DNA from 2 places in the Plantibacter sp. 2H11-2 genome. Region 1 is predicted to be linked to the other one. Evidence: predicted binding sites of a transcription regulator. Region 1 holds the regulator's gene; the other holds the start of a gene.
What was found. Region 1 encodes LexA, which represses DNA repair genes until DNA is damaged. Its sites were predicted from a motif close to TCGAACANNTGTTCGA; they were not measured.
Positions count from the first base shown of each region.

Region 2: ACQG07_RS00120 (tyramine oxidase subunit B) is a predicted target of LexA. The motif match lies at 2,079-2,094, and genes of this name have one in related genera.

Region 1 covers NZ_JBNBBL010000006.1:243,978-259,657, forward strand. Annotated here, with positions in the region: gene miaB (tRNA (N6-isopentenyl adenosine(37)-C2)-methylthiotransferase MiaB) at 1-132, shown strand, start outside; gene miaA (tRNA (adenosine(37)-N6)-dimethylallyltransferase MiaA) at 129-1,043, shown strand; gene dapF (diaminopimelate epimerase) at 1,053-1,934, shown strand; gene ACQG07_RS13820 (class I SAM-dependent methyltransferase) at 1,940-2,563, opposite strand; gene hflX (GTPase HflX) at 2,605-4,209, shown strand; gene ACQG07_RS13830 (hypothetical protein) at 4,219-5,133, opposite strand; gene ACQG07_RS13835 (methylenetetrahydrofolate reductase) at 5,370-6,368, shown strand; gene metE (5-methyltetrahydropteroyltriglutamate--homocysteine S-methyltransferase) at 6,365-8,692, shown strand; gene lexA (transcriptional repressor LexA) at 8,777-9,475, opposite strand; gene ACQG07_RS13850 (LysM peptidoglycan-binding domain-containing protein) at 9,747-10,139, shown strand; gene ACQG07_RS13855 (amino acid permease) at 10,229-11,689, shown strand; gene ACQG07_RS13860 (histidinol-phosphate transaminase) at 11,721-12,800, shown strand; gene sufU (Fe-S cluster assembly sulfur transfer protein SufU) at 12,835-13,272, opposite strand; gene ACQG07_RS13870 (SufS family cysteine desulfurase) at 13,269-14,576, opposite strand; gene hisB (imidazoleglycerol-phosphate dehydratase HisB) at 14,687-15,295, shown strand; gene hisH (imidazole glycerol phosphate synthase subunit HisH) at 15,292-15,680, shown strand, end outside.
Region 2 covers NZ_JBNBBL010000001.1:13,688-29,367, reverse strand. Annotated here, with positions in the region: gene ACQG07_RS00130 (GNAT family N-acetyltransferase) at 50-994, opposite strand; gene ACQG07_RS00125 (LysR family transcriptional regulator) at 1,099-2,004, opposite strand; gene ACQG07_RS00120 (tyramine oxidase subunit B) at 2,154-3,308, shown strand; gene ACQG07_RS00115 (ammonium transporter) at 3,402-4,661, shown strand; gene ACQG07_RS00110 (FAD-dependent oxidoreductase) at 4,658-5,812, shown strand; gene ACQG07_RS00105 (allantoate amidohydrolase) at 5,809-7,041, shown strand; gene ACQG07_RS00100 (HAD family hydrolase) at 7,074-7,787, shown strand; gene ACQG07_RS00095 (DUF4396 domain-containing protein) at 7,866-8,348, opposite strand; gene ACQG07_RS00090 (esterase/lipase family protein) at 8,442-9,338, opposite strand; gene ACQG07_RS00085 (ROK family protein) at 9,365-10,570, opposite strand; gene ACQG07_RS00080 (extracellular solute-binding protein) at 10,796-12,094, shown strand; gene ACQG07_RS00075 (carbohydrate ABC transporter permease) at 12,091-13,002, shown strand; gene ACQG07_RS00070 (carbohydrate ABC transporter permease) at 13,002-13,895, shown strand; gene ACQG07_RS00065 (glycoside hydrolase family 13 protein) at 13,963-15,663, shown strand.

The DNA.
Region 1 (15,680 bases):
GTGCCGACGCCGGCCGGTGCGTCGGAGCCCGGCCGGGTCTCGCTCGGCCTGCCGGGCCTGCGCATCGGGGCGCCGACCGTCGGCGTGACCACGTCGCCCATCTACGACCCGAGCGACGGCGAACGTCGGTGACCGGCTTCCTCGCGGTCGTCGGAGCGACCGGGACGGGGAAGTCCGCACTGTCGCTCGAGCTGGCGACCGCTCTCCGCGAGGCGGGGCGTCCAGCCGAGATCGTCAACGCCGATGCCATGCAGTTCTATCGCGGCATGGACATCGGGACCGCGAAGCTGCCCATGGAGGAGCGGCGCGGGATCCCGCACCACCTCTTCGACGTCCTGGACGTCACGGAGGAGGCGTCCGTCGCCTGGTACCAGCCGACGGCTCGTGCGGTGATCGACGAGCTCACCGCGCGTGGGGTGACGCCGATCCTCGTGGGCGGTTCCGGGCTGTACGTCTCGAGCGTCATCCACGACTTCCGGTTCCCCCCGAGAGACCGCGCCCTGCGCGAGCGCCTGGAACGGGAACTCGAGGAGGAAGGGCTCCCGGCGCTCATCGAGCGGCTCCGCCTGGCCGATCCCGCGACTGCCGACCGCATCGATGCGGCGAACGCCCGCCGGGTCGTGCGCGCACTCGAAGTGCACGAGTTGGCCGAGCGCGGCCACGGTGCAGCGCTTCCGGAACGCCCCGTCCCATGGCGGCCGGTCGAGGTCATCGGGGTCTCGACGCCGCGAGAGGTCCTCGTCGAGCGCCTCGACCGGCGCGTCGAGATGATGTGGGACGCGGGACTCGTCGCGGAGACGGCCGAGTTGCTCGACCACGGCCTCGAGCAGGGCGTCACCGCCGTCCGTGCGATCGGGTACGCGCAGGCGGTGGCGCAACTGCGCTCGGAGCTCACCGAAGCGGAGGCGATCGCCGAGACCCAGCGTCTGACGAGGCGGTACGCGCGCCGTCAGGTCAGCTGGTTCAAGCGCTATCCGGCGATCACCTGGGTGGAGGGCGGCAGCGCCGAGGCGAGTGAGCTGGCCCGCCGAGTGCGCCCGTAGACTGGTCGGATGGCGTCGACACTCTCCTTCACGAAGGGCCACGGCACGGGCAACGACTTCGTGCTCTTCTCCGATCCCGACGGCCAGGAGGCCCTCGATCCGGGCCAGATCGCGGCGCTCTGCGACCGGCACTTCGGGATCGGGGCCGACGGCGTCATCCGCGCCGTCCGGTCCGCGCACCTCGATGCCGGCGCGGCCGTGCTCGCTGAAGACCCTGCCGCGGAGTGGTTCATGGATTACCACAACGCCGACGGATCGGTCGCGGAGATGTGCGGCAACGGCATCCGGGTGTTCCTGCACTACCTGCTCGAGAGCGGGCTCGTGGAGCTGGCCCCCGGCGAACAGCTCGCCATCGGCACCCGCGCCGGCGTCCGGATGGTCGGCTACGACCCGCTCGGCTACGCCGTCGACCTCGGCCGCTGGAGCCTCGACGAGCGGGAGACGCTCGTCCGGGTGAAGGGGCTGCCCGTGGCCCGCCCGGGGATCGGGATCGACGTCGGCAACCCGCACATCGTCGTCGCGGTCGCCGACGCCGCCGAACTCGACGGAGCGGAACTGGAGTACGTCCCACAGCTCGACCCCGTACCGCCGCACGGTGCAAACGTCGAGCTGGTCGTCCCGGGTGAGCCGCTCATCGCCGACGGCGTGGCACGGATCCGCATGCGCGTCCACGAGCGCGGGAGCGGCGAGACCCTGAGCTGTGGCACCGGGACGGCTGCCGCGGCGCTCGCGTTCCGCCACTGGGCGGGCGCGGCGGCTCCGAACGACTGGCGCGTCGAGGTGCCGGGCGGAGCGCTCGGGGTGCGCATGGTTCCCGGCGCAGACGGCGAGCACGTGGTGCTGGCCGGACCTGCGACGCTCGTCTACTCCGGGACGATCACCCTGGCCTGAGCCGGTCAGGCCGAACGGAGCTCCCGGCGCCGGGTGTGCAGGACGCGGAAGCCCTTGGCCATGGCCGCACGTCCGACGTGGAACGACGTCGGCAGCTGCTCCTGCAACCACTTCTGCAGTGAGTCCGAGCCGAGGTTCTTCTGTACGACGAGCCAGGCGTCACCCTCGTCCTCGAGCCGCGGCAACCAGTGCATGAGCATGCGGTGCAGCTCGTCCTTGCCGACGCGGATCGGCGGGTTCGACCAGATGGTCGCGAAGCGGACCGTGTCGGGGACGTCGTCGGGGAGGACGGCACGGATGTTGGCGAGCCCGAGGCGTTCCGCGTTGATCCGGGTCAGGTCGAGCGCGCGTTCGTTCACGTCGACCGCCCAGACGGTCGCGTCCGGCGACGCGAGCCCGAGCGACAGGGCGATCGGGCCCCAGCCGCAGCCGATGTCGAGGAGGTCGCCCGTCGGCGGGGGAGGAGGGGTGTTCGCGAGCAGCACCTGGGTGCCCTGATCGAGGTGGCCTGGGCTGAAGACGCCACCCGCCGAGACGAGCGAACGGTCGACGCCGCCGAGGCGTGCGGTGATCGGTTTGAGCTGCAACTCGCTCGCGGGTTCGGCGGTGAAGTAGTGCTCGTTCGACATACAGGAACGGTACCGGACCAGGAGGAAGTAGGGTTAACGCGATGCCTAGACCACCGATGGACGCACCCCAGGACCACGCAGACGACACCGATGTCGATGTCGAGGCGGTGGTGGACGACGCCTCGGTCACCGATCCCGACGACGTCGTCGCGCGCGTGCTCACGAGCGCCGCGTCCCGATCGAGCGGGTACACCTTGTTCGGCAGCGGTGCCGCGGCGTTGCAGACCGGCGATGCATCGGGCGGCAGCTCCGACGACGGCGAGCAGTACGACCGCGAGGACCGACAAGCCCTCCGTCGCGTCGCCGGGCTCTCGACCGAACTCGAGGACGTCACCGAGGTCGAGTACCGGCAGCTCCGGCTCGAGAACGTCGTCATCATCGGCGTCTACCCGCAGGGAGCGCTCCACGACGCGGAGAACTCCCTGCGCGAACTCGCAGCGCTCGCGGAGACCGCCGGCGCCGTCGTCCTCGACGGGCTCCTGCAGCGCAAACCGCACCCCGACCCGAGCACCTATCTCGGTCGAGGCAAGGCCCAGGAACTGAAGTCCATCGTCCAGGCGCTCGGCGCCGACACGGTGATCGCCGACACGGAACTCGCACCCAGCCAGCGTCGCGCGCTCGAGGACGCGGTCGGCGTGAAGGTGATCGACCGCACGGCGGTCATCCTCGACATCTTCAGCCAGCACGCGAAGAGCCGAGAGGGCAAGGCACAGGTCGAGCTCGCCCAACTCGAGTACCTCCTGCCCCGCCTCCGCGGCTGGGGTGAGTCCATGAGCCGTCAGGCCGGTGGTCAGGTCGGTGGTGCCGGGGCCGGCATGGGGTCGAGGGGCCCCGGTGAGACGAAGATCGAACTCGACCGACGCCGCATCCACACCCGGATGGCGAAACTGCGTAAGTCGATCACGGCGATGAAGCCGGCGCGCGAGGCCAAGCGGGCGAACCGTCGCCGCAACACGGTGCCGTCGGTCGCGATCGCGGGGTACACGAACGCCGGCAAGTCGAGCCTGCTGAACCGCATCACGAAGGCCGGCGTCCTGGTCGAGAACTCGCTCTTCGCGACGCTCGACGCGACGGTCCGCCGCAACGTGACCTCCGACGGACGCGAGTACACCCTGGCCGACACGGTCGGTTTCGTGCGCAACCTGCCGCACCAGCTGGTCGAGGCCTTCCGCTCGACGCTCGAGGAGGTCGCCGACAGCGACGTCATCGTGCACGTCGTCGACGCCGCGCACACCGACCCGGCCGGCCAGATCGCCACCGTGCGAGATGTCATCGGTGAGGTCGGAGCTCGGCACATCCCCGAGCTGGTCGTGTTCAACAAGGCCGACCTCGTGGACGACGGCCAGCTGCTCGTGCTCCGCGGTCTCGTCCCGGACGCCGTCTTCGTCTCGGCCCGCACCGGTCTCGGGATCGATGAGCTCATGGAGCGCATCGAGACGCTGATCCCGTCGCCGAGCAACGAGGTCCACGTCATCGTGCCCTTCGACCGCGGAGACCTGGTCACGCTGCTGCACGAACGCGGCAAGGTGCTGTCGACGGACTACGACGAGCGTGGCACGATCGTGCACGCCCTGGTCGGTGCCGAGCTCGCCGCCGCCCTCGCGCCGTTCGCCGAGGTCGTCCCGGCACCCGCCGTGGCCGGCTGAGCAGAACCTTCACGCGCAGCGCGCGCGGACGGCATCCTTGAGAGCCTCCGCCGTGTCGGCGTCGAGCGGCAGGGTCATGACGGCCTCCGGGCCGTCGTCGATCCGCACGACGAGTGGGAACAGGGTCCCCACCTTGTCCTCCGCCAGGGCGTGCGGGTCGCACCGGGTCGGCATGATCCGCAGTTCGATGGACTGCGGGCCGTCGGCGGCGTCGACGGTCAGGCTGAGCGGCCAGTCCTGGGGTGGGTCACCGCCGCCGTCCGTCGGCGCCGGTCGCAGCAGGACGGTCGAGCGCAGCGCGACGAGCTGCAGCCGACCCGCGGCGCCGGTCGGCACGGCACTGATCGTCAGGACGGCGACCGTCGTGGCTCCGGCACCCTCGAGGCGGATCCCGGGAGCTGCGGCCACCTCGGCGATGCGCTGCACGGCCGCCACCGTGCACGTCGAGGCACGGATCCGCTGCAGCGCGTTCGTCGGATCGGGGAGGTCGGCGGCGGACAGGACCGAGTCGTCGTCGAGTCGGAGCAGGAGATCGACCTGCACGTCCCCGTCGCGTGCGTCGCAGTCGATCGGTGGCAGCTCGACGGCGAGGTCCGTGGTCTGTCCAGCGCGGACCGTCGAGGATCGGTCCCGGACGGTCGGCGCGGTGAACGCCGCCCCCGCCAGCTCCAGTCCGACGATCGTGATGTCGTGGTCGCCGCCGTTACCGACCCGGACGATCGCGGCGTCGCTCGCGTACTGGTCCCGGTTCTGACGGAACTCGACCACGATGTCCTCGGCTGAGGCTGCGCGTGTCGCCCGGGGCACGGGCGAACCGGCGGTCGTGCACCCGGACAGGGCGATCACCACCGCCACGCAGGACGCGATGACGCGCGAACCGGGTACTCGGCGCTCGGCGCCCCGGTGCCTGGTGCCCATGGTCATGGCATCAGCGTAGGACCGGAGCGCCGCCGGGGGAATGTGTCGCAGGATGACGCTGTCGGGCGGATGTCCGTCGCGCGGATCGTCGGGCGTTGCTATCGTCGTGCGCATCGTACCCGCCCTCACCGGCGGATTCGGAGCGACAGCCGAGCCCGGCACCCGCCCACGACACACCAGCGGAACCGCTGCGTGCTGCGTGGTCGCCGGCTCTCGATCCGCTGCCACCGAGACGAGACCTCATGACCACGACGGAGCCCGCCTGTCCCAGGCGCACCCCCTTCTCGTTCGAGCTGTACCCGCCGAAGACGCTCGACGGCGGCGTCGCGCTCGCACGGACGGTCGAGCACCTGGCCGCCGCCGGCCCGGAGTTCATCTCGGTCACCTTCGGCGCCGGTGGTTCCTCGCGAACGGCGAGCCTCGACGTGCTGCGCAGCATCAGGACGTCGACCTCGGTGGATCCGATGGCCCATCTCACCTGCGTCGGTTCGACGCACGCGCAGGCCAGCCGACTCATCAAGGACTTCCTCGATGCCGGGGTGCACAGTTTCCTCGCGCTCCGCGGCGACCCGCCCGCCGGAGCCGTCGAGGGGGACGCCTTCCTCGGTGATCTGGGGAGTGCCGCAGAACTCGTGCAGCTCATCGGCCGGGTCAGTGCCGAGCACGAGCCGTACGCCGAGGGGTCGCTGGCCGGACTCCCGGGCGCGGTGCAGCTCGGTCGACGCCGTCGGCCTCGGATCGCGGTCGCCGCGTTCCCCAACGGTCACCCGCGCTCCCGGTCGACGACGCAGGACCTCGACACCCTGTTGGCCAAGCAGGCGGCGGGGGCGACGCTCGCCATCACCCAGCTCTTCTTCCATGCCGACGACTACCTCGCCTTCGCCGAACGTGCGAGACGTCACGGCGTCACCATGCCCATCCTGCCGGGCGTGATGCCCATCACGAGTCCGGCGCGGCTGCGTCGGGTGCTCGAGCTCAGCGGCGAGGCGCTCCCGAGCGACCTGGCCATCGCACTCGAGGTCGAGCCGGACGAAGCGGGACGGATCGACATCGGCACGGAGTATTCCGCCCGACTCATCCGCGACGTCGTCGCGGGCGGTGCGCCGGGCGTCCACCTCTACGCCTTCAACCAGCATCGGACGGTGCTCGACGTGTTGCACCGTGCCGGCATCCCCATGCAAGGCGACCGACCGGTCCGCCATCCCATCCCCGATCCACTCACCAGCAAGGACGCACGATGATCCCCACCTCCGCATTCCCCGTCGGCACCATCCTCGGCTACCCGCGCATCGGGCCGAACCGGGAGCTGAAGCGCGCCGTCGAGTCCTTCTGGGCCGGCCGGATCGACGCCGAAGCGCTCGAGCGGACGGCCTCCGAGCTGCGCGCCGCCACGCGTGCCCGCCTCGCGGGGCTCGGCCTCGATCCGACGAACGCCGCGATCCCCGAGAGCTTCTCGTTCTACGACCAGGTCCTGGACGCCGCGCTCACCGTCGGCGCCGTCCCGGAGCGCTTCTCGTCGCTCGTCGGGGCCGACGGCCGGGTCGACCTCGCCGGGGCGTTCACGATCGCTCGTGGCGCCGGCGACCTCGCCCCGCTCGAGATGACGAAGTGGTTCGACTCGAACTACCACTACCTCGTCCCGGAGATCGGCGAGTCGACCCCGTTCGCGCTCTCCGACGACCGAGTGGTCGAGCAGTTCCGCGAGGGCCTCGCCGAGGGGTACGTGACGCGGCCGGTCATCGTGGGCCCCGTGACGTTCCTGCTGCTGTCCAAGGCGGCCGAGGGGGCCTCAGTAGGATTCGCCCCGATCGATCGACTGGAGGCGTTGCTGCCCGTCTACGCGGAACTCCTCCAGCGCCTCGCCGCTGCCGGCGCGCCCTGGGTGCAGCTCGACGAACCCGCACTGGTGTCGGAGACGTTCGACGTGCCGAGGTCGACGGTCCTCGCGGCGCTCGAACGATCGACGGCCGTCCTGTCCGCCGTGTCGGACCGACCGGCGATCTTCGTCGCGGCTCCCTACGGCGCCTTGGGCGACGCCCTCCCGGTGCTGGCCGCCTCGGGCGTCGAGGCTGTCGGTGTCGACCTCGTCCGAGGCGGCCTGCCGGAGTCGTCTCCCGGACTCGCCACGAAGACCGTCGTCGCGGGAGTGATCGACGGCCACAACGTGTGGCGTGGCGACCTGGCGGCCGCGGCCGATCTCCTGGCGCGCGCGGTGGAGCGCTTCCCACAGCTCGCGGTGTCCACCTCGACGTCCCTGCTGCACGTCCCGCACGACGTGTCGGTGGAGACGAGGCTCGACCCCCGTCTCCGGAGCTGGCTCGCCTTCGCCGACCAGAAGGTGGATCAGATCGCGGTCCTCGCACGCGGCCTCACCCGGGGGCGTGCGTCCATCGCGGCCGAGCTCACCGCAGCGTCGGCCGCGCTCGACGATCGGCTGGCCGCGCCCGGCGTCGTCGATGCCGCCATCCGCGCACGAACGGCAGCGCTCGCACCAGCCGACTTCACCCGAGGCGACTACCAGGAGCGCGCCGCGGCGCAGGAGCAGGCGCTCGGCCTGCCGTTCCTCCCGACGACGACGATCGGTTCCTTCCCGCAGACCGGCGACATCCGTCGCGCCCGCGCGCAGCGGGTCGCCGGGACGCTCGACGAGGAGGCCTACGTCGAGACGATGCGCGCGGAGATCGGGCGCGTCGTGGCGCTGCAGGAGGACCTCGGCATCGACGTCGTCGTCCACGGTGAGCCCGAGCGCAACGACATGGTCCAGTACTTCGCCGAGCACCTCGACGGGTTTGCCGTGACGGAGCACGGGTGGGTGCAGTCCTACGGTTCGCGATGCACCCGTCCGTCGATCCTGTGGGGTGACGTCTCGCGGCCGGCGCCGATCACGGTCGAGTGGTCGGCCTACACGCAGTCGTTGACCACCAAGCCGGTGAAGGGCATGCTCACGGGCCCGGTGACGATCCTCGCCTGGTCGTTCGTGCGCGACGACCAACCGCTCGCCGAGACGGCGAACCAGGTCGCCCTCGCCCTGCGTGACGAGATCGCCGACCTGGAGCGGGCCGGCATCCGCATCATCCAGGTCGACGAACCCGCACTCCGCGAACTGCTCCCGCTCCGGCGGGCCGACCAGGGGCGGTACCTCGACTGGTCGGTGGGCTCCTTCCGGCTGGCGACCGCGGGCGTGCGCGCCGAGACGCAGATCCACACCCACCTCTGCTACTCCGAGTTCGGTGTGGTGATCGACGCGATCCGACGACTGGACGCCGACGTGACGAGCATCGAGGCGGCACGGTCTCGGATGGAGGTCGTGTCCGACATCCGGGCGAGTGGTTTCGACCACGGCATCGGCCCGGGCGTCTACGACATCCACTCGCCTCGGGTGCCGAGCGTCGCGGAGGTGACCGCGTTGCTCGAGATCGCGCTGGAGGGGATCCCGCAGCGCCAGGTCTGGGTGAACCCGGACTGCGGACTCAAGACGCGAGGCTACGAGGAGACGGTCGCCTCCCTCGCCAACATCGTCGAGGCGACGCGTGCGGTCCGCGCACGGGTCGGTGCGACCGGCTGACGTCGAGGGGCCTGCACGGACGAGGGCCGGGACGATCCACGGATCGTCCCGGCCCTCGTCGGTGTCGCGGAATGGTCCGGTCGGTCAGACCGTCCGGAGCACGGCGACGACCTTGCCGAGGACCTCGGCGTGGTCGCCGAGGATCGGTTCGAAGGCCGAGTTCCGGGGGAGCAGCCAGGTGTGACCGTCGCGCTGGCGGAACACCTTCACGGTCGCCTCCTCGTCGAGCATCGCCGCGACGATCTCGCCGTTCTCGGCGGTCTTCTGCTCGCGGATGACGACCCAGTCGCCGTCGCAGATCGCGGCGTCGACCATCGAGTCGCCGACGACCTTCAGCATGAACAGACTGCCCTTGCCGACCAGCTGGCGGGGCAGGGGGAAGATCTCCTCGACCTGCTGCTCGGCCGTGATCGGGATGCCGGCGGCGATGCGACCGACGAGCGGGACCATGGCGGCGTCGCCGACCGGGGGAGCGGAGTCGGGATCGCTGCCCTCGACGGCGCTCGGCAGGTCGATGAGCACCTCGATGGCGCGGGGACGGTTGGGATCGCGTCGGAGGTATCCGCTGAGTTCGAGCTGTCCGAGTTGGTGCGTGACACTCGACAGGGAGGCGAGCCCGACGGCGTCGCCGATCTCGCGCATGCTCGGCGGATATCCGCGCTGTGAGACCGAACGCTGGATGACGTCGAGGATCGCCAGCTGCTTGTCGCTCAGGCTCTTCCGTCGCCGGGTGCCGCCGATCTGGCGCTCCCGGGCTCCGTCGCCCGCCGTGTTCGCTGCCATCTTCGCTCCTGCCCTGATCGGCTGTCGGTGACCGATGTCGGTGGGTGGTGGTGTACTGCTTCCAACACTCGAAACTGTATCCGCACCAGCTCCTCCAGACAAACATCTGTTCGAGCGTGTCGCCGATCCCGCGCGTCGCAGGTACGAAGACAGGGTTGAGTATTCGAACAATCGAAGATATATTCGGAACACAGGTTCGTATCCGGCACTCCTGGTCGAGTGTCGGGTACGAGTCCTCATCACACGATGAGCACACTCTTGGAGGGTTGACATGAGCGCAGCACTGATCGGGTCCCACCGGGCGCTTCCCGCACGGACGGCGCAGGTACCGACGTCAGACGCACCGTCCACACGCCGACTCCGCCTGACGAAGCGCGGTCGCGTCGTCTTCACCACGCTCGCCGCCATCCCGCTGGTCATCGGCGTCGCGGTCGTCGGACTCTCCGCAGGCGGTGCCGCGGCCAACACGGCGGCGGCGGGAGCCACGTTCACGTACATCACGGTCGACCCGGGCGAGTCGCTCTGGCAGCTGGCCGAGTCCATCGCGCCCGACGCCGACCCGCGCGACGTCATCGCCGAGATCATGAACCTCAACCAGCTCAGCACCGCCGGTGTCGAGCCCGGGCAGCGCCTGGCGATCCCGCAGCGCTACGCGGCCGAGTAGGCCGACAATCGGCGGGTCACTCCGCGCTGGTTCTCAGCTATCGTCGATGGCGCGGTGCAACGACGCCCGCAGCATCGTCGGAGGCAAGCATGAGTACAGACGATCGGAGCCGCTCGCTGCTCCGGAAGAAGCCGATAGCGGAGATCGAGGATGAGACCTCCGGTTCGAAGCTGTTCAAGAGCCTTGGGCTCTGGCAACTCACGGCCATCGGGGTCGGCGGCATCATCGGGGTGGGGATCTTCTCACTTGCCGGACTCGTCGCTCATGGGAGCGAGACCTCGCCCGCTGTGGGGCCGGCCGTCCTCTTCTCGTTCCTGATCGCGGGTCTCGCCTCCGCGGCCGCAGCCTTGTCGTACGCGGAGTTCGCCGGCATGATCCCGAGAGCCGGGTCCGCCTACACCTACGGGTATGTGGCGCTCGGCGAGATCATCGGCTGGTTCATCGGCTGGGACCTGTTGCTCGAGTACATCGCGATCGTCGCGGTGGTCGCGATCGGGATCTCCGGCTACTTCGACGCCTTCCTGTCCGGCATCGGGATCCACATGCCGGCCTGGATGACCTCGACCGCCGACGAGGGGAAGGGCGGCCTCGTCAATCTCCCCGCCATCTTCGTCTGTCTCCTCGTGACCTTCATCCTGAGCCGCGGGACGAAGGCCTTCGGTCGATTCGAGCTCGTCGCGGTCGGGATCAAGGTCCTGCTCATCCTGTTCATCATCGGCCTCGGTGTCTTCTATATCGACGGTGAGAACTACGACCCGTTCCTCCCCAGCGGGTTCGGGCCGGTGTTCGCCGGTGCCGCGACGGTCTTCTTCGCGGTCTTCGGATACGACGCGATGAGTACGGCGGCCGAGGAGGCGAAGGACGGCAAGAAGCACATGCCGAAGGCGATCATCCTCTCCCTCATCATCGCCATGCTCCTGTACGTCGCGGCCACCCTCGTGCTGACCGGCATGCAGAACTACACCGACATCGACCCCACCGCCGGGTTCGCATCGGCGTTCCAGAGCGTCGGCCTGCCCGTGGTGGCGACGATCATCTCCGTGTTCGCCGTCCTGTCGATCCTCACCGTGATGCTGACGTTCCTGTTGGGCGTCACCCGCGTCTGGTTCTCGATGAGTCGCGACGGTCTCCTTCCGCGGTGGTTCTCGCGCACGGATCGGCGAGGTGTGCCGCAGCGGGTGACCTGGATCGCCGGCGGCGCGGCAGCCGTCTTCGCCGGGGTGTTCCCGATCAAGCAGGTCGCCGACCTCACGAACATCGGCATCCTGGCCGCCTTCATCGTGGTCTGCGTGTCGGTGATCGTGTTCCGGTACACGAAGCCGGACGAGCCCCGCTCCTTCCGGTTGCCGTTGATGCCGTTCGTCCCGGCGTTCGGCGTCCTGGCGTCCGGCTTCCTGATCCTGCAGTTGCACTGGGAGACCTGGCTGCGGTTCGGGGTCTGGCTCGTGGTCGGTCTCATCGTGTACTTCGCCTACGGGCGACGCCACTCGCTGTTGAACCCGGCGAGCCCCCGGCACGAGGTCCTTCGTCGGGAGCGTCAGGCGGAGTGAGTGCGCCGGTCGGAGTGGCTAGCATTGTGGAGTGACCGCTCTCGACGACCTCCCCATCCGCGACGACCTCCGAGGACAGCGCCCGTACGGCGCTCCCCAGGCCCTGGTGCCGGTGGCGCTCAACGTGAACGAGAACACGCACCCGATCCCCGAGGCGGTCGCGCACGACATCGTCGCCTCGCTCGCCTCCGCGGTCCTCACGGTGAACCGGTACCCCGATCGCGAGTTCACGGAACTCCGGGAGGCGCTGGCGGGATACCTGGGTCACGGGGTGGTCCCGGAGCAGATCTGGGCGGGGAACGGGTCGAACGAGGTGCTCCAGCACATCCTGCAGGCCTTCGGCGGTCCCGGGCGATCGCTCCTCGGGTTCACGCCGACGTACTCGATGTATCCGCTCCTGGCCGCCGGTGTCGGCACCAGGTGGATCCCTGCGACGCGTGACGCCGAGTTCGAGCTCTCGCCCGAGACCGCCGCGCGTCAGATGGCCGAGGCGGATCCCGACCTCGTGTTCCTCTGCTCGCCCAACAACCCCACCGGAACACCGTTGTCGCTCGAGACCGTCACCGCGGTGTACGAGGCGTCGCGGGGCATGGTGATCGTCGACGAAGCGTATGCGGAGTTCGCTCCCGACGACGAGGCGAGCGCGCTCACGCTGTTGGAGGGGCGTCCGCGCTTGATCGTCTCCAGGACGATGAGCAAGGCCTTCGCCTTCGCCGGGGTCCGTCTCGGGTATCTTGCGGCCGACCCCGCGGTCGTCGACGCGCTGAGACTCGTCCGGCTCCCGTACCACCTGAGCGCCCTGACGCAGGCGGCCGCGACCGCCGCGCTCCGGCACGCCGACGAGATGCTGGCGATGGTCGACGACATCCGGACGCAGCGCGATCGCCTCGTCGTCGAGCTCGGGCGTCTCGGCTACGACCCGAAGCGGAGCGGATCCAACTTCGTCCTGTTCGGCGGCGTCGCCGATCCGCACGCGGCGTTCGAGTCGCTCTTGGCGCGGGGGATCCTCATCCGTGACGTGGGTATCCCGAACCACCTGCGCGTGACCGCGGGCACCGAAGCGGAGACGACCGCGTTCCTCGAGGCCCTCGCGGCGATCAGCCCCGCCTGACCAGCACTCAGCCGGGCGGAGGTGGGGCGCCTGCTCACGGCAGGCGGGAGATGGCCTCCTCGGCGGCGACCCACGGGAGCATGGCGCACTTCACGCGGGCGATGTAGCGCGAGACGCCACTGAACGCCGCGGCGTCTCCGAACCGTTCTTCGTCGAACTCGAGCGTGCCCCGCGAGCGGATGACCGTCCGGAACTCGTCGACCAGGGCCTGGAGCTCGGCCGGTGTGAGGCCTGCTGCGAGGTCGCTCAGGCAGGAGCTCGACGCCTGCGAGATCGAGCAGCCGTGCCCCTCCCAGGCGATCGGTGCGAGACGACCGTCGGGCCCGGGATGGAGCTGCAGGGTGACCTCGTCGCCGCAGGTGGGGTTGAGCTGGTGCGACTCGGCGGCGGGCGCGTCCCGCAGCCCGAAGCCGTGGCGCTGGCGGGCGTGGTCGAGGATGAGCTCCTGGTAGAGGCTCTCCAGGCCGCTCATCGGGACACCCCGAAGAACGGACCGACCAGGGTGGCCGCGTGGAGGAAGGCGTCGATCTCGGCCTCCGTCGTGTAGAGGTAGCTGCTGGCGCGGGTGGACGCGGTGAGTCCCAACCGGCGGTGGAGTGGTTGCGCGCAATGGTGACCGACGCGGACCGCGATGCCCCGGTCGTCGAAGAACTGACCCACGTCGTGGGCGTGCACACCGGCGAGGTCGAAGCTCGCCAGCCCGGCGCGAGGCGTCCTGGGTGGCGGCCCGATGAGCGTGACGCCGGGGATGGCGGCGAGTCCGGCCGCGAGACGCTGTCCGTAGGCCGCCTCGGTGGCGTGGACACGGTCCATGCCGACCGCTTGCAGGAACCGGACGGCGCTCGCGAGGGCGATCGCCTGCGACACCGGCTGGGTCCCGGCCTCGAACCGTTGCGGAGCGGGCAGGAAGTCGGCGCCGTCGAGTGTGACGGTCGTGATCATCGACCCGCCGGTGAGGAAGGGGGGAAGGGCGTCGAGCAGCCGGCGGCGACCCCACAGGGCCCCGATGCCGTTCGGACCGAGCATCTTGTGGCCGGAGAACACGAGGAAGTCGACGCCGAGGGACGCGACGTCGACGGGCAGGTGCGGCACGGACTGGCAGGCGTCGAGCACGGTCAGCGCGCCGACGCGTTCGGCGAGGGCGACGAGCTCGGAGACCGGCGCGATCGCCCCGGTGACGTTGGACACATGCGCGAAGGCGATGATGCGCGTGCGTTCGCCGATGATGTCGTCCACGGCGTCCAAGCGCAGCACGCCGTGGTCGTCGACCGGGAGGTGACGGAGGGTCGCACCGGTACGTGCGGCGAGTTGCTGCCAGGGGATGAGGTTCGCGTGGTGTTCGAGTTCCGTCACGACGATCTCGTCGCCTGGACCGAGTCGGAACCGCTCGGCGGCAGCACCACCGAGGCCGGCGCTCGCATTCCCGATGGCCCCGGCGATGAGGTTGAGGGCTGCGGTCGCGCCGGAGGTCCAGACGAGTTCCCGCTCGTCGGCACCGATGAACGCGGCGACCGTGGCGCGAGCGTCCTCGAAGAGCTCCGTCGCCTCGGCGGCCAGGAGGTGGGCGCCACGGTGGACGGCGGCGTTCTGGTGCGTCGCGTAGTCACGCTCCGCGTCGATGACCTCGATCGGGCGTTGCGAAGTGGCTCCGGAGTCCAGATAGACGAGCGGGTGTCCGTTCATCTCCCGGGCGAGGATCGGGAACCGTTCACGGAGAGCGGCGATCTCCGTCGCGTCGAGTGGGACGGCCGGGGCGATGCTGGGTGTGGAAGTCATGACCTCTCAACGATAGGCGTCGGCACGGCCTGGTGCAGCCGCATGACGCGACGATGCCCACCCGTCGACACGCGGCGTGCAGCGGCGGTGCGCTCGATACACTGGATCCCATGACCACCCAGCAGCGCACGGCCCGGATCCAGCGCGCGACGAGCGAGTCCAGCATCGAGCTGGAGTTGAACCTCGACGGCACCGGCACGAGCAGCATCGAGACCTCCGTCCCGTTCTACAACCACCTGCTCACGGCCTTCGCGAAGCACTCGCTGACCGACCTGACCGTCCGTGCGACGGGCGATGTCGACATCGACGTCCACCACACGGTCGAGGACGTCGGTATCGTCCTGGGCCAGGCGATCCGTCAGGCGCTCGGCGACAAGGCCGGCATCTCGCGATACGGGGACGCGCTGGTCCCGCTCGACGAGGCCCTCGTGCAGGCCGTGGTCGACATCTCCGGTCGTCCGTACCTCGTGCACGGCGGGGAACCGGCCGGATTCGAGTTCCACCTCATCGGCGGGCACTTCACGGGTTCGATGGTGCGTCACGTCTTCGAGGCGATCACCTTCAACGCGGGCCTCACCGTGCACGTGAACGTCCTCGGCGGTCGCGATCCGCACCACATCGCCGAAGCGGAGTTCAAGGCGTTCGCGCGGGCCTTCCGGCAGGCGAAGGCGTTCGACCCCCTGGTCCAGGGCATCCCGTCGACGAAGGGCGCGCTGTGAGTGCACGCCCGTCGGTGGTCGTCCTCGACTACGGCTCCGGCAACGTGCACTCCGCGGTCAAGGCCCTCGAGCTCGCCGGCGCCGACGTCGTGCTGACGGGTGATCGCCAAGCCGCCCAGGCCGCCGACGGTCTCGTGGTGCCAGGGGTCGGCGCCTTCGACGCGGTGATCGGCGCCCTCCGTTCCTCGCACGGCGACGAGGTTATCGACCGCCGTCTCGCAGGAGGCCGTCCGGTCCTCGGCATCTGCGTCGGGATGCAGGTGATGTTCGAGCGCGGCTTGGAGCGCGGTTCCGAGGCCGACGGCCTGGGGGAGTGGCCAGGCGCGGTCACGGAACTCGAGGCTCCCGTCCTGCCGCACATGGGCTGGAACACGGTGTCGCCGGA
Region 2 (15,680 bases), on a different contig from region 1:
CGTGTCGCGGTGCTCAACTGAGACGGTCGGAACCGAGCCCGGGGCGAACCTACTGCTCGTGCACGATCCGAACGCGCGTGACCGAGAAACCGGCTCGTTCGAACGCGCCACGCATCGGAGTGTTCGCGGCATCCGTGGTGCCGACGATCCGGCCCTGCCCCGACCCGTGGTGCACGTGGACCATCTCCGCCAGGAGGTCGTGCACGTAACCGTGTCCGCGGTGCTCGGGCAACACGCCCAGATAGCTGATGCTCGCGTCGTACGCCGTCCTCGTCGGGATGATGAATCCCACGATCGTCCCGTCGAGCAGCTCTGCGACCCGCCAGGCGTCCCGTTCGCCGGGGAGCGAACGGTAGAACGCCAGGTCGTCGTCCGCGAGCGCATCGAGCCCTTCGCGCGCGACCATGTCCTGCGTGTGCGCATCGAGGGTGCCGGTCGCGACCAGGGCGAAGAGCTCGTGGAACGCGTCGTCCGGGGCGGCGACGAAACGGAGGCGCTGCGATCGTGCCGGCACGGGATCGGAGCTGGACCTCGCGAAACTGACCCGCTCGGTCGTGCGTGAGAACCCAGCCGCGCGTGCCGCCTCCTGGCGCCATCGCACCGCTTCAACGCTGGCGGCGTCATCAGCCCAGGCAGGGGAGACATCGACGTTGAACTCCAGTGCGGGACCTGCGCGGAAGGCGTCCAGTCCAGCGCGGATGAGCGCAGCGCCGACACGTTCGGGCTCCGCGACTTCGACCGTGGTGGTGAGGCAGTCGAGTGTGGCGGGCCGGTTCGCGTCCGCCTGGCCCCACCAGAGGGCTCGTGCCACCGGGCGACCGTCCTGCTCGGCGATCCACGACCATTCCGGCCGATAGTTCCCACTCGCGAGTTCGGCGGTCAGCCGCTCCGGATCGACCCAGGCGACCGGTTCGTCGCAGCTCCACTCCTGGAGGAGGGGGACGTCGTCCGGGGTGGCTCGGCGGATGGTGAAGTCGTCGCGGGTGTCGGTCATCGGTCCCAGCTTGGACAGACGCGACTCGTTTGTCCAGGCCGGGCAGAAACACCTGGGCTACGCCGCCGAGACGGGAGGCGGACGCGCGGTGTTCGAGTGGGCGTTCACCCGAGCTGCGCGGCCGCATCACGGAGACACGCGATGAACGCGTCGTGGACCGGGCTTTCGTCCGCCCGTTCCTGACGAGCGGCCAGCAGGCGTGTCGTCGGCGACCCGGCGAGCGGCACGACGACGATCGACGGGGGCACCAGCTGCCGCACCGACTCGGGCAGGATCGTCATGCCCACGCCGGCCGCGACGAACCCGAGTGCGGTCTCCTGATGGACGACCTCCTCGACCACCTGCGTCCGACTCGACGTGCCGAGGACCTCCGCGACGCGGTCCACGAATCCTGGCATGAGCGCCCGCGGGTAGGAGATCATCGGGACGTCCATGAGCTCCTCCGCGGTGACCTCGGGTCGGCCCGCCAGCGCATGACCCACCGGGAGGCACGCCACGAGACGCTCCTCGAAGACGACCTCGGTGGTGAGCGCTGGAGAGCTGTCGGATGGCGTCTGCGGGACCTCGTCACGGACGATCCCGACGTCGAGCGTGCCGTCGCGGAGCCGGTCGAACTGTTCTCCTGAGGTCAACGGCACCAGGCGTAGCGTCACCCTGGGGCGGCTCGCCCGGAACAGCTGCACGACACCGGGGAGGACCGTGTAGTTGGCCGAACTCACGAACCCCGCGGTGACCTCCCCGGCGAGACCGTCGACGAAGTCGCGCATCTCACCCCGGACCGTGTCGAGCTCCTCGAGGATGTGTCTCGCCCGCGCCTGGAGGTGACGTCCAGCTGGGGTCAGCGCCACCCGCCTCGTCGACCGGTCGAACAACGCGGTGCCGACCTCCTGCTCGAGTCGTGCGACCTGGACGCTCAGCGGTGGCTGCGACATGTGCAGCCGTCGGGCGGCGCGACCGAAATGGAGCTCCTCGGCGACGGCGAGGAAGTAGCGCAGCTGGCGGAGCTCCATCCCATCGACGATACGACCCTCGTATTACCGCGCTGTTTCGTCCAGATTGCGAGCGGAACGCTCTCAATCGAGGTTCGAATCGGTATTTGACCAGGGGGATCGCGACCGTGTTCGCTGAGGACCACACACCCCGACCTGGAGGACCACCCGTGACCGCAGACGCTTCCCCGAACACCCGGATCGACATGCTCTATCTGAGCGAACCGGAGGTCATCGCCGCCGGCATGAAGGACATGGCCCACTGCATGGAGGTCATGGAGGAGGTGTTGGTGCTCGTCGCGAAGGGTGACTACCGGATGGCCGGCCCGACCGCCAACTCGCACGGAGCACCGATCGGGTTCCCTGCCACCTCACCGTTCCCCGGCATGCCGCTGGACGCCGCCGACCGTCGGTTCATGGCGATGCCCGCCTACCTCGGCGGACGCTTCGACACCGCCGGCGTCAAGTGGTACGGGTCGAACGTCGACAACCGCGAGCGGGGCCTCCCGCGCTCCATCCACCTCATCGTGCTCAACGACAAGGACACCGGCGCGCCCTACGCGATCATGTCCGGCAACCTCGAGAGCGCCTACCGCACTGCTGCCGTGCCGGGAGCCGCCGCGAAGCTCCTGGCACCGGTGGACGCGAAGTCACTCGGCATCATCGGGCCCGGCGCCATGAACAAGAGCGCCCTGCACGCCATGACCACAGCCCGCCCCTCGCTCGACACCATCCGCATCCACGGGCGCCGACGGTCGACCTCCGAGGCGTTCGCCGACTACGTCCGCGAGCACTACCCGCAGTTCACGACGATCGAGATCGCCGAGACGGTCGAGGCCGCTGTGCGCGACTCGGACATCGTCTCCGAAGCCGTCACCGGCCTGGTCGGCTCGGAGAACTACCCGTTCATCGACGGCGACTGGATCAAGCCGGGCGCCTTCCTGAGCCTGCCCGCCAACCTGCGTATGGACAAGGAGTACACCCTCTCCGGCAAGGCGCGCCTCATCGCGGACGCGAAGAAGATCTACGAGGCGTGGGCCGAGGAGTACCCGGCACCGTCGCACGAGACCGCGTTCGGCATGATCGGCCTCTACTGGCAGGACCTCATCGGGACCGGCGAACTCGACGAGTCCCGCGTGGTCAACATCGGAGACGTCTTCGACGGGAACGCCGTCGGGCGAGAGTTCCCCGAGCAGCCGGTGCTCTTCAGCGTCGGTGGGATGGGCGTCGAGGACGTCGCGTGGGCGAAGACGATCTACGAGAACGCCGTCGAGCAGAGGATCGGCACGAAGCTCAACCTCTGGGAAGCCCCCGACCTGGCCTGACCGCCGTCCGGCACCGAGCACCGACACCTGTTCCACCCGAACCCGACGCTGTGGCCGCCCGGCCGCTGTGCACCTCGAACGATGGAGTGATTTGTGGACGCTGGAAACGTCGCCTGGATCCTGACGAGCTCGGCGCTCGTCGCCCTCATGATCCCGGCCCTGGCTCTGTTCTACGGCGGGATGGTCTCGTCCCGCCGCATCCTCAACATGATGATCATGTGCTTCGGCGGGGCCAGCCTCGTCGCGCTGCTCTGGGTGGCCTTCGGGTACTCGCTCGTCTTCGGCGACTCCGTCGGCGGGCTCGGACTCATCGGGAACCCGTTCGAGTTCGCGGGGCTCGACCAGGCACTCGTCGACGACCCCGATGCCGGCATCCCGCTCGCACTCTTCGCGGCGTTCCAACTGCTGTTCGCGGGGGTGACGACGGCACTCGTCGCGGGTGCCGCCGCCGGTCGCATGAAGTACGGCGCGTGGTTGTTGTTCGCCGGGCTCTGGGCGACGTTCGTGTACTTCCCGATCGCACACTGGGTGTTCGCCTTCTCGAACGACACGGCGACCGGTGGATGGATTGCGAACACCCTCGGTGCCGTCGACTTCGCGGGCGGGACGGCCGTGCACATGAACGCCGGCGTCGCGGCGCTCGCACTGGCCCTGGTGCTCGGCAAGAGCAAGGACTGGGGCGGCAAGCTCCGCCCGCACAACCGCCCGCTCGTCCTCGTCGGCGCCGGGTTGCTCTGGATCGGTTGGTACGGCTTCAACGCCGGCTCGGCGCTGGCAGCCGGCAATGCGGCGAGCGTCGTGTTCCTCAACACCACCGTCGCCGCCTGTGCCGGCCTCATCGGCTGGTCCATCGTCGATCGACTCCGACACGGAGCGGTCACGAGCCTCGGCAGTGCATCGGGGATCATCGCCGCCCTCGTGGCGATCACCCCCGCCTGCGGCGCCGTCTCGCCCATCGGTGCGATCATCATCGGGGCCATCGCGGGCGTCGTCTGCTGCCTCGCCATCGAGTGGAAGTTCCGGCTCGGGTTCGACGACTCCCTCGACGTCGTCGGGGTCCACCTCGTCGGAGGCATCATCGGGACGCTCCTCATCGGGGTGTTCGCGACGGATGCGGCTCCGAACGGACGCTCCGGTCTGCTCTACGGCGGCGGATTCGAACTCCTCGGCGTGCAGACGATCGCGACCGTCGCGGTCCTCGCCTACTCGTTCATCGTCACCTGGGTGATCGCGAAGGTGATCCAGATCACCATCGGTCTGCGGATCCCCGAGGAGCACGAGGTCGCCGGCATCGACGAGCACGCCCACGCCGAGCGCGCCTATGAGGACGAAGACCAGGAAGCACGCGCATGACGAGCGTCATCGTCATCGGAGCCGGGCTCGCCGGTGCTGCGGCGGCCTGGCGCCTGGCCCAGGCCGGGCACGACGTCACCGTCCTCGAGCGGAGTCGCCCGGCCAACGAGTGGGGATCGTCCCACGGATCGGCCCGGATCTTCCGCTATGCCTACCCGGAGGCGTCCTACACCCGTCTCGTCCTCGCGGCGGCGTCTGGGTGGGACGAGCTCGGCCTGGAGCATGGGCGTCCACTGATCACGCAGACGGGTGCGCTCGATTTCGGTGCGACCCGTCGCCCGGAGCACCTCGCGTCGGTGCTGGCCGAGCACGGCATCGATCACGAGCTGCTTTCCCGGGACGAAGCCAGAGCCCGCTGGGACATCGGCTTCGACACGCCCACTCTGTGGCACCCGGGAGCCGGCGTGATCGACGCGGAGCAGGCGGTGATGGCGATGCTCGAATCCGCCGTCCGCGCCGGGGCCACGGTCCTGAACGATCAGCCGGTCGAGCGGGTCGAGCGGACTGCCACCGGGTACCGGGTGCTCGGATCTCGGGGCAGGGCGTTCGATGCGGAGCAGGTAGTCGTCGCAGCCGGCGGCTGGCTTCCGGACCTCCTCGGCGAGCTCGCGCTGCCGGGCGGGTTCCTCGACGCGTTCCCGGCCCTCGAGGTCAGTCAGGAGCAGGCGTACCACTTCCCGTATCGGGACCGGATCGGCGTCGACGCGGAAGATCCGGCGCGATCCGGTTCAGTGTTGCCCACCTTCATCCACAAGTCCGAGCGGATGCAGGTCTACGGGCTCCCCGGTGGGCGCGACGCCGAGTGGCGTGGTCAGAAGGTCGCCGAGTACAACGGCGGCAGGCGCATCCCCTCGGCCGCCGATCATGACGGCCTCGTCGACGACGCGAACCGCCGACGGGTCGTCGCCTACGTCCGAGAGTTCCTCCCGAGCCTCGTTCCGGAACCGTATGCCGAGACGACCTGCCTGTTCACGAACACCCCGACGGAGGACTTCGTCATCGACCGTGTCGACGGGATCACGGTCCTGGCGCCCTGCTCCGGCCACGGTGCCAAGTTCGCCCCGCTCATCGGCGAATACGCCCTTGCGCTGGTCGAGGGCCGAGACGATGTGCCGGCGATGTTCCGGCCGAGCCTGGCAGCCGTCCGGTGACGCACGACACCATTGTCTCCCTCCTGGACGAGGTCGCGGGGATCGGTCGGGATCAGCGTCGGGGAGGCTACTCGAGGCCCGTCTACTCCTCCGCCGAACTCGAGCTGCGGGAGTGGTTCGTCAGTCAGGCCGAGCGCCGTGGCCTCGACGTGGACATCGACGGCAACGGGGTCATCCGCGCCTGGTGGCATGTGCCGTCACGTTCGACGGCGGGTGCGGTCGTCACCGGGAGCCATCTCGACTCGGTCCCAGGCGGTGGCGCCTACGACGGACCACTCGGGGTCGCATCGGCGCTGATCGCGATCGACCACCTGCGCTCGCGAGGCTTCGAGCCGACCAAGCCGATCGTCGTCGCCGTCTTCCCGGAGGAGGAAGGCTCGCGCTTCGGCGTCGCGTGCCTCGGCTCGCGTCTCCTCACCGGTGCGATCAGTCCGGAGCGGGCGCTGGCCCTGCGCGACGTGGAGGGCGACACGTTCGCCGAGGTCCTCGCACGCAATGGTGTCGATCCGCAGGGTGTAGGGCCCGATCCGGCCGGGCTCGGAGCGATCGACGCGTTCGTCGAGCTCCACGTCGAGCAGGGGCGGGCACTGGTCGACCTCGATCGCCCGGTCGCGATCGGCTCGAGCATCCTGGGGCATGGACGGTGGCGGGTGTCGATCCGCGGCGAAGGGAACCATGCGGGGACGACGCTCATGCAGGATCGACGGGACCCGCTTGTCGCGGCTGCGCGGATGATCACCGAGATCCGCACGATCGGACGGGCCACGCCGGACGCTCGGGCGACCGTCGGCCGGGTGCTCCCGTTGCCGGGAGGCACGAACGTGATCGCGTCGAGCGTGGACTTCTGGATCGACGTCCGTCATCCCGACGACGTCGTGACCGCCGCGATCGTGGCAGGGATCACCGAACGCTTGTCGCTCGTCGCAGCGGAGGAGGGATGCGAGGCCGCGATCACCGAGGAGTCGTTCAGCGCCACGACCGACTTCGACCCGTTCCTCCGCGGGCGCCTCGAACGGATGCTGCCGGAGGCGCCCGTGCTCGGTACCGGAGCGGGGCACGACGCCGGAGTGCTCGCGTCGCACGTGCCGACCGCGATGCTCTTCGTCCGGAACCCGACCGGCGTCTCCCATTCGCCGGAGGAGCACGCCGAGGACGCCGACGCCGAGGCCGGTGCCGTGGCACTCGCGGATGTCCTGGAGGGACTCGCGGTCGGCGTCGGCACCGCCTGAGCAGGAGCCACCGGCCTCGACGGATCCGGCCGATGTCAGCCGACCGTGTGAGACTCGAGCTCGTGCACGAGAACGGATCCACGACCATCGACGCGGTGTGCTGGGACTGGAACGGCACGCTCCTCGACGACGTCGAGGTGGCGCTTGCCGCGATGAACACCGTTCTCCGGCAGCGCGGTCTTGCCGAGATATCCGACCAGGAGGCGTATCGGGCGGTGTTCGGCTTCCCCATCCGGGCCTTCTACGCCCGGCTCGGTGTCGATGCAGCCGACTTCCTGGAGGCGGCCGACGAATACCTCGCGCTGTTCGCGGCCGGTGTGGGATCGGCGTCGCTCCAACCGCAGGCCCGCGCGACCCTTGCGGCGATCGACGTGCTCGGCGTCGAGCAGGTCCTCATCTCGGCGACCCCGGAGGTCACCCTCGAGCGTCAGCTGGCTCCCCACTCGCTGCACGGTCATTTCGCACACGTCCACGGCATCACCGATGTCTATGCGGCGTCGAAGGAGCATGTCGTGACCGCGTGGTTGGAGGACTCGGGCCATGATCCCCGGCGCGTGTTGATGGTCGGCGACACCAATCATGACGAGGAGATCGCCGAAGCGCTCCAGGTGCGGTTCCTGCGATTCGACGGTGGTCACCAGGACGCGCCTTCGCATCGACGTCACCCGGTCATCAGCAGCCTCGGCGAGATCGTCGGCCGTCTCACCCCGTCGCCGGAGGCACTGCGAGACCTCCGCCGACGATGAAGCAGGCGGGCCCCGCCGACGACAACGCGCCGTCCGAACGACAGTCGCAGACCGCGAGGTCGGAGGCCCATCATGGCCTCAGTGGTGGAGTCCGTGGACGACGGCGTGCCCCTTGCCGCGGCCGATCAGCCAACGGTTGACCGGTGTGGTGACGATGAAGGCCAGGGCGAGAGCGGCGACCAGGGAGCCCCAGAAGAGGCCGCTGGTGAGGCCGGCTTCCATCGCTCCGGGGATGGCGAGCATCGCGGTGTTGTCGATGATCTCCATGACCGCGATCGATACCGTGTCCGCCGCCAGGGCGACACCGAGGGCGGCGCGCCAGGACAGTCCCGCGCGGCGCACGCCGCGCATCGTGAGCGCGTAGCCGAAGACGAAGGCCAGGGCGATCGAGAGCACCACGGTCCCGAGATTGTGCAGTCCGAGGCCGGTGCCGATCACCATGCCCAGCACCTCGCCGATGGCACATCCGGTGAGGCAGTGGAGGGTGGCGGTGGCGGCCATCCGCCAGGAGGTCGCATTGTCGGCTGCTTGGCCGTGGTGGTGGTGGGTCTGGTCGCTCATGAGCACTCCTCCGGTTCGTCCAAGAGGTCGAACGATACCCCTCGGGGGTATATTCCGGAGTGCTGGTCCGCTCACACGGGCATCGACGCCGACTCAGGACGTGAGCGCCTCGTCGACCACGGCGAAGACCTCGGGATCCCAGGTGAGAGCGCGCTCCCACGGGAGGTCGAAGGCGTCGGCGAAGAAGATGCTGTGGACGTCGTCTTCGAAGGCGTGGCGGACCAAGCGGGGGAGCACGTCGACCGGGACGTCGTCGGCTCGGGCGCTTCGCAGGGCCACCAGACCGTCGTGTGGCCACAGCTGCCGGGGTTCGGCTGCCGTGTGGAAGTGACCCGCCCCGACTGCGGTGACGGCGACGCCATCGAGGAAGCCGGCCTGCGTCGTGTTCCACTCGCGCAGGAACCGGCGTGAGACCTCGTCGGCAGCGCCCTGTGAGTTCTCGGCGGCATAGCCGCTCGACCGCTCGAGGATCGTCGCGGTCCCCTCGTCGCCGTGGGCGTCGTGGACCGAGACCTCGCCGGTGAGCACGTCGCCGAGGAGCGATCCCTCCCATGGGGTGCCGAGGGTGACGAGCCGGCCGATCGATGGGCCGGAGCCGCGCAGTTCGCGGATCGCGGCACGAGAGAAGAGACCGCCCATGGAGTGTGCGACGAGGTCGACGCTCGCGAAGCCGTGTTCGTCGGACAACCACCGCAGCAACGCGGCCAGGCTCGTCCCGCCGGCGTCGATCCCACCGACGGCGTTGACGGTCACCTCGGCGGGCAGCACGATCGGGACGTCGGCGAACCCCTGCCAACCCGTGTCCTCGTGCGCCTCCCCGGCACCGATGCGTGCCGGTGCGGTGAAGACCGGAACCTCCCGCCCGAGCAGGTGCGCTCTCAGTGCGGTGAGGGTGTTCCCGGCGGCGAGGCCGGAGCCTGCGGCATGGTCCGGACCCGTGAACGGGGTCACGGCGGCACCCCCTGACACGAGGACGATCGCATCGGCCATGGTGCTCCTTCCGGCTGGCTACGACGTCAGCGTACTGGTCGGGCGAGGTCGATCCGCAGTGCGTTGCGACGCACGTCGTCGATCGCGGTCGCGACAGCACCCTGCGCCACCATGTCGGCACCGAGCTCCGACGCGACGAGCAAGGGAGGTTCCGCGCTCATGTAGCCGGGGATGCGCTCCGACGCGACCTCGAGCAGCTGCGACATCGACGGAGCGATCCCGCCGGCGAACACGATGCGCTCGACGTCGAGCAACCCGCCCAGGACGGCGCTCATCCGCGCGATGCGATCACCCATCCGGCGCACCAGGTCGAGCGCGACCGTGTCGCCCTGATCTGCTGCAGCGAGGACGGACTGCGCGTCCACCTGCGCGACCGGTATGCGGCTGAGCGGGCTGCTCTCCGGGAGCCCGCCGCTCTCGCGGTACTCGCGACCCCAGTCGCGCAGGAGCGCGGCGATGCCTCGCGACGAACCGACGCCGTCGACGAGGTCGAGGAGGTGCAGCTCGCCCGCCCGGCCGCGACCGCGGACGAGACGACCGTCGACGACGTATCCGGCTCCGAGCCGCTCACCGGTGACCACGGTGATATAGGAGTCGACACCGACGCCGGCGCCGATCGCGCCCTCGGCGACGGCGGCGAGGTTCGCGTCGTTGTCGGTGACGACCGCGCAGCCGTGGTCGCGGATGCGCTCACCGAGCCGAGGGTTCATTCGATCCCAGAAAACGTTGCCCTCGGGTGATCGCCCGAGCGCGTCGATGGGGGCCGGGACGCCGAGCACGATGCAGAGCGGCGGCTTCGGTCCGCACTGTCGCAGGACCTCGTCGATCGCCGCGTCGACGGCGTCGACCCGCGCCTCAGCGGTGGCCGCCGGATCGACGGTGTGGTGCGACCTCGCGAGTTCCCGACCGCGCAGGTCTGCAGCGATGGCGGTGATGGAGTGGGCTCCGGCGTCGACACCGACGACGATCCCGGCGTCGATGCGCAGCTCGTAGCGTCGGGCGGGGCGACCTTTCCGATAGGCGGCACCAGCCTGACGTGCGTCATCGAGCTCCGTCAGCCAACCCAGTCCGATGAGTTCGTCGGAGAGCGTGATCGCCGTCGATCGTGACAACCCGGTGGCGGTGATGACGTCGGCCGCGGTGAACGCGGACGTCGCCCAGGCGTGATCGAGGACGGCGGTGATGCTGGAGGAGCGCGGCTCCGATGCCCGCTCCGTCGTCGTCGCTTCCATGACCGACAACGATATCCACGATCCGAGGGCCCGCGTGGACACCGTGCCGCGGAGGCACTGCACCGTGCGCAGAACCGTGAACGATCACGGTGTCCTACCCGTGGATGTCGTGATGGAACCGGTGCTTGACCAGACGTCGAACGGATGGCAGAGTTTCCGTCATCAGTTGATTTACTCTCTGTATTTAGTCAGCGGATCCATCGAGGGCTCCGCGGAAGGACAATGATGTCGAACCCACTGAAACGCGCGATACGCGCCACGGCCGGAGTGGCGGGTGTGGCGCTCCTGGCCAGCGTCCTCGTCGGTTGCTCGAGTGATGGCCGGGAGACCATCCACTTCACGTTCAGCAAGCGTGAGGCGTTCACCTTCATGAACCAGGCCGTCGCGGACTACAACGCCTCGCAGCAGCAGTACGAGGTCGTCATGGACACCTCGGGGCCCGATCCGCTCGCGGCGAGCTTCGTCCGTGGCAACCCGCCGGACCTCATGCTCTCGAACTACAACCACGAGGTGTCGCGTTTCGTCGAACGGTGCGCGCTCTCCGACCTGTCCGACACGACAGCGGCGGCGTCCATCCGCGACGACCTCCAGCCGTTGCTCGACCAGTACGGCGTGTGCGAGGGACGCACGAGTGCATTGCCCTACTCGGTGATGGCCGCTTCGGTCATCTACAACAAGACGATCTTCGCCGAGTACGGCCTCGAGGTGCCGACGACGTGGAGTGAACTGATCGCCGTCTCCGACACGCTGAAGGCGGCCGGCGTGGCGCCGTTCTACGCGACGTTCGCCGATGCCTGGACCGCCAACCAGGGCTGGTTCGACTACTCGGTCGGTGGCGCCGTCGACATCCCGGACTTCTACGACCGGCTCGCGGAGGAAGGCACCGAGGTGGGACCGGATGCTCCGGTCTCCTTCGAGAAGGACTTCCTGGAGCCCGTCGAGAAGATGCAGCTGCTCGCCAAGGAGTACACGCAGGCCGATGCGCCGAGTCGCACCTACGACGCCGGCAACGTCGCCTTCGCCGAGGGTGAGGGCGCCATGTACCTGCAGGGCCCGTGGGCGTTCAGCCAGATCGCACTCACCGCACCCGATCTCGACCTCGGGACGTTCCCGCTGCCGATGACCGAAGACCCGAAGGACCTCAAGGTCCGGGTGAACCTCGACCTCGTCACCATCATCCCCGAGGAGGCGAAGAACCCCGAGGGTGCCCGCGACTTCCTCGAGTACCTCTTCCAGCCGGAGGTCATCCAGGCCTACAACGAATCGCAGCTCGGGTTCGTCCCGACCGACGACGGCAAGGCTCCCGACGACCCGCGCGTCGCGGGCATGATCCCGTACTACGACGCCGGCGCGTTCTACCAGGGCCCGGGCGTGCTCAACCCCCGCGCCATCCCGACCGAGAACTACGCGCAGTCGCTGGTCCTCGGCACCGACGCGGCGTCGATGCTCCGCACCATGGACGCGGACTGGGCACGACTCGCGTTCCGACAGCCGCCCGTCACGAGCAAGGAGGGTTCCGAATGAGCGCCACCACATCGATCGTGACCGGGGGCAACCCGAAGGTCCGACGCAGCACCAAACGGGTCGAACCGATCTACTACTTCTTCCTGTTCCCAGCCGTCATCCTGTTCACACTCGCGATCACGCTCCCCGGCGTCGTCGGCATCTTCTTCAGCTTCACCGACTCCATCGGGATCGGCGACTGGGAGTTCATCGGCTTCACGAACTACATCGCCGCGTTCAGCGACCCGGCCATCCTCACGAGCTTCCTCTTCACCTTCGGGTTCTCGCTCGTGACGGTCATCGCGGTGAACGTCATCGCGTTCCTGCTCGCGGTCGGCCTGACCGCGAAGATCCGCTTCAAGATGGGGCTCCGCGGGATCTTCGTCATCCCGATGGTCATCTCGGGCATCATCATCGCCTACGTGTTCCAGTTCCTCTTCATGAACTCGGTGCCGGCCGCCGGCTCGGCGCTCGGGATCCCGTTCCTCGAGACGAGCATCCTCTCCAACCCGGACCTGGCCTGGCTCGGCATCGTGATCGTGACGGCCTGGCAGTCGATCCCCGGCACGCTGCTCATCTACATCGCTGGTCTCCTCGCGGTCCCCGGCGACGTCTACGAGGCAGCGTCGCTCGACGGCGCGAACAAGCGCCAGCAGCTGCTGCGGATCACCCTGCCGCTGGTGATGGGATACGTCGTGATCAACGTGATCCTCGGCTTCAAGAACTACCTGAACGCCTACGACATCATCGTCGGCCTGACCAACGGTGGCCCGGGAACCTCCACGCGGAGCATCTCGATGACGATCATCCGCGGGTTCCAGACCGGTGACTACGCCTATCAGATGGCCACGGCCACCCTGTTCTTCATCATCACGATCATCATCGCCCTCGTGCAACTCTCGGCGACGCGCGGAAGGAACGCACTCTGATGGCCACGCCAACCGTGCTCAGCACCCAGTCCATCACCACGGCGAACGCCACCCCGAAGCAGCGGACCAGGGGGGAGCGGGTGAGCTGGTCGACGACGATCATCCTGCTGCTCTGCGCCGTGACCGTCCTCCTGCCGCTCTACGTGACGATCTCGATGGCGTTCAAGACCGACACCCAGTCGGTCGACGGCAACGCCTTCTCGCTCCCGGCACCGTTCAGCATCGACGGCTTCGTCCAGGCGTGGACGCTCACGAAGTTCCCGGTCGGCTTCGCGATGTCGCTCCTCGTCACCGCAGGGACCGTGGTCGCGACCATCATCCTCGCCTCCTTCGCTGCGTACGCCATCGTGCGCAACTGGGATCGCCGACTGTTCCGCTTCTCGTTCTTCTACCTGCTCGCCGCGATGTTCATCCCGTTCCCGGTCGTCGCCCTGCCGCAGATCCAGCTGACCGGTCGTGTCGGACTCGACAACCCGTTCGGGGTGATCATCCTCGCCACGATGTTCCAGCTGAGCTTCAGCGTGCTGCTGTTCACGGCGTTCCTGCGATCGATCCCGATCGAACTCGAGGAGAGTGCGCGCATCGACGGTGCGAGCACCTGGCAGACGTTCTGGAGATTGATCTTCCCGCTCCTGGCTCCCATGAGCGCCACGGTCGGCATCTTCGCGTTCCTCTACGCCTGGAACGACTTCATGATGCCGTCGCTGATCATCTCGGACGCAGGACTCCAGACCCTCCCGGTGCGGCAGAACCTCTTCCAGACCCAGTTCAGCAGCAACTACAACGTCGCCTTCGCCTCGTACCTGATGGCGATGGCCCCCGCGATCATCGCCTACCTCTTCGCGCAGCGTTGGGTGATGTCGGGCGTCACCCAGGGTGCCGTCAAGGGGTGACCGGCCAGGCCGGGCGACCGACACCATCCCCTCCATCACCACCTGAGCATTCGAGGACCACACGTTCATGACCGAGGCACTACTCGTCGACACCGACACCGACTCGACCGACTCCCAGCAGACGGCCGCCGCCAGCTGGTGGCGTCAGGCCGCCGTGTACCAGATCTACCCGCGGAGCTTCGCCGACGCGGACGGGGACGGTCTCGGCGACCTGCCGGGCATCCGCTCCCGGGTCGACTATCTCGCCGAGCTCGGGATCGACGCGATCTGGCTCAGTCCGTTCTACCCCTCGGCGCTGGCCGACGGCGGGTACGACGTCGCGGACTACCGCGACGTCGACCCGCGGCTCGGCACGTTGGAGGACTTCGACGAGCTGATCGCCGCCCTGCACGAGCGCGGGATCCGGGTCATCGTCGACATCGTGCCGAACCACACCTCGGATCTGCACGAGTGGTTCCAGGAGGCGCTCGCCGCCGGCCGCGGGTCGGCGGCTCGCGACCGGTACGTCTTCCGTGAGGGGAAGGGCGCATCGGGGGAGGAACCGCCCACCGACTGGGAGTCGGTGTTCGGTGGCCCCGCCTGGGAGCGGGTCGAGGACGGCCAGTGGTACTTCCACAACTTCGCCACCGAGCAGCCGGACCTCAACTGGGACCACCCCGAGGTCCGCGCCGACTTCCTGAAGACGTTGCGGTTCTGGTCGGATCGGGGCGTGGACGGCTTCCGGATCGACGTCGCGCACATGCTCACGAAGGACCTCACCGAGCCGCTGCCGAGTCGTGCTGAACTGGAACTGATGCCGCAGGACGGCAACCATCCGCTCCTGGACCGCGACGACGTGCACGAGGTCTACGCCGAATGGCGGCGGGTGTTCGAGGAGTACGACCCGCCTCGCACCGCGGTCGCCGAAGCGTGGGTGAGTTCGCCGGAGCGTCGGGCGAAGTACGCATCGGCGGAGGGACTCGGCCAGGCCTTCAACTTCGACCTGCTCGAGGCGGACTTCGATGCCGCCGAGTTCCGCACGGTCATCACCGACAACCTGGCACAGGCGGCGGAGACGGGGTCGTCGACGACGTGGGTGCTGTCCAACCACGATGTGACCCGTCACGCCACGCGGTACGGACTCCCGCCCCTGGCCGGGCGACCGGTGAAGCAGGGCACCGAGTGGGTCGCAGCGGGCGGACCTGAGGCCGACATCGATCGCGACCAGGGGCTCAGACGCGCGCGAGCGGCGACGCTCCTGCTCCTCGGACTTCCCGGCAGCACCTACCTCTACCAGGGGGAGGAGCTCGGCCTGCAGGAGGTCGCCGCGATCACGGCGGAGCAGCGTCAGGACCCCGCGTTCTTCCGCGGCGGCGAGTACGACGGGCTGGGCCGCGACGGTTGCCGCGTGCCGTTGCCGTGGTCGGCGGACGGACCGGCCTTCGGCTTCGGAGGTGCGGTCGCGCACCTGCCGCAACCGGCCTGGTTCGCCGAGTACGCGGTCGACGTGGAGGCAGCGGATCCGACCTCGACGCTCTCGCTCTACCGCGAGGCACTCCGGCTGCGACGACTGCTGCAGACCGACGAGCGCCTCGAGTGGATCGAGACGGGGCGGACGGACGTCATTCGATTCACCCGGCCGAACGGTTGGCAGGTCGTGACGAACTTCGGCACCGCGCCGTTCCCGCTCGAGGCGGAGCACGATGCCGTCGTCCTGGGTGCACTCCAAGCCGGCGCGGTTCCGGGGGAGTCCACCGTGTGGATCGCACCGGTCGGCCTCCTGGGGTGATGGCGCGCGTGGGCACT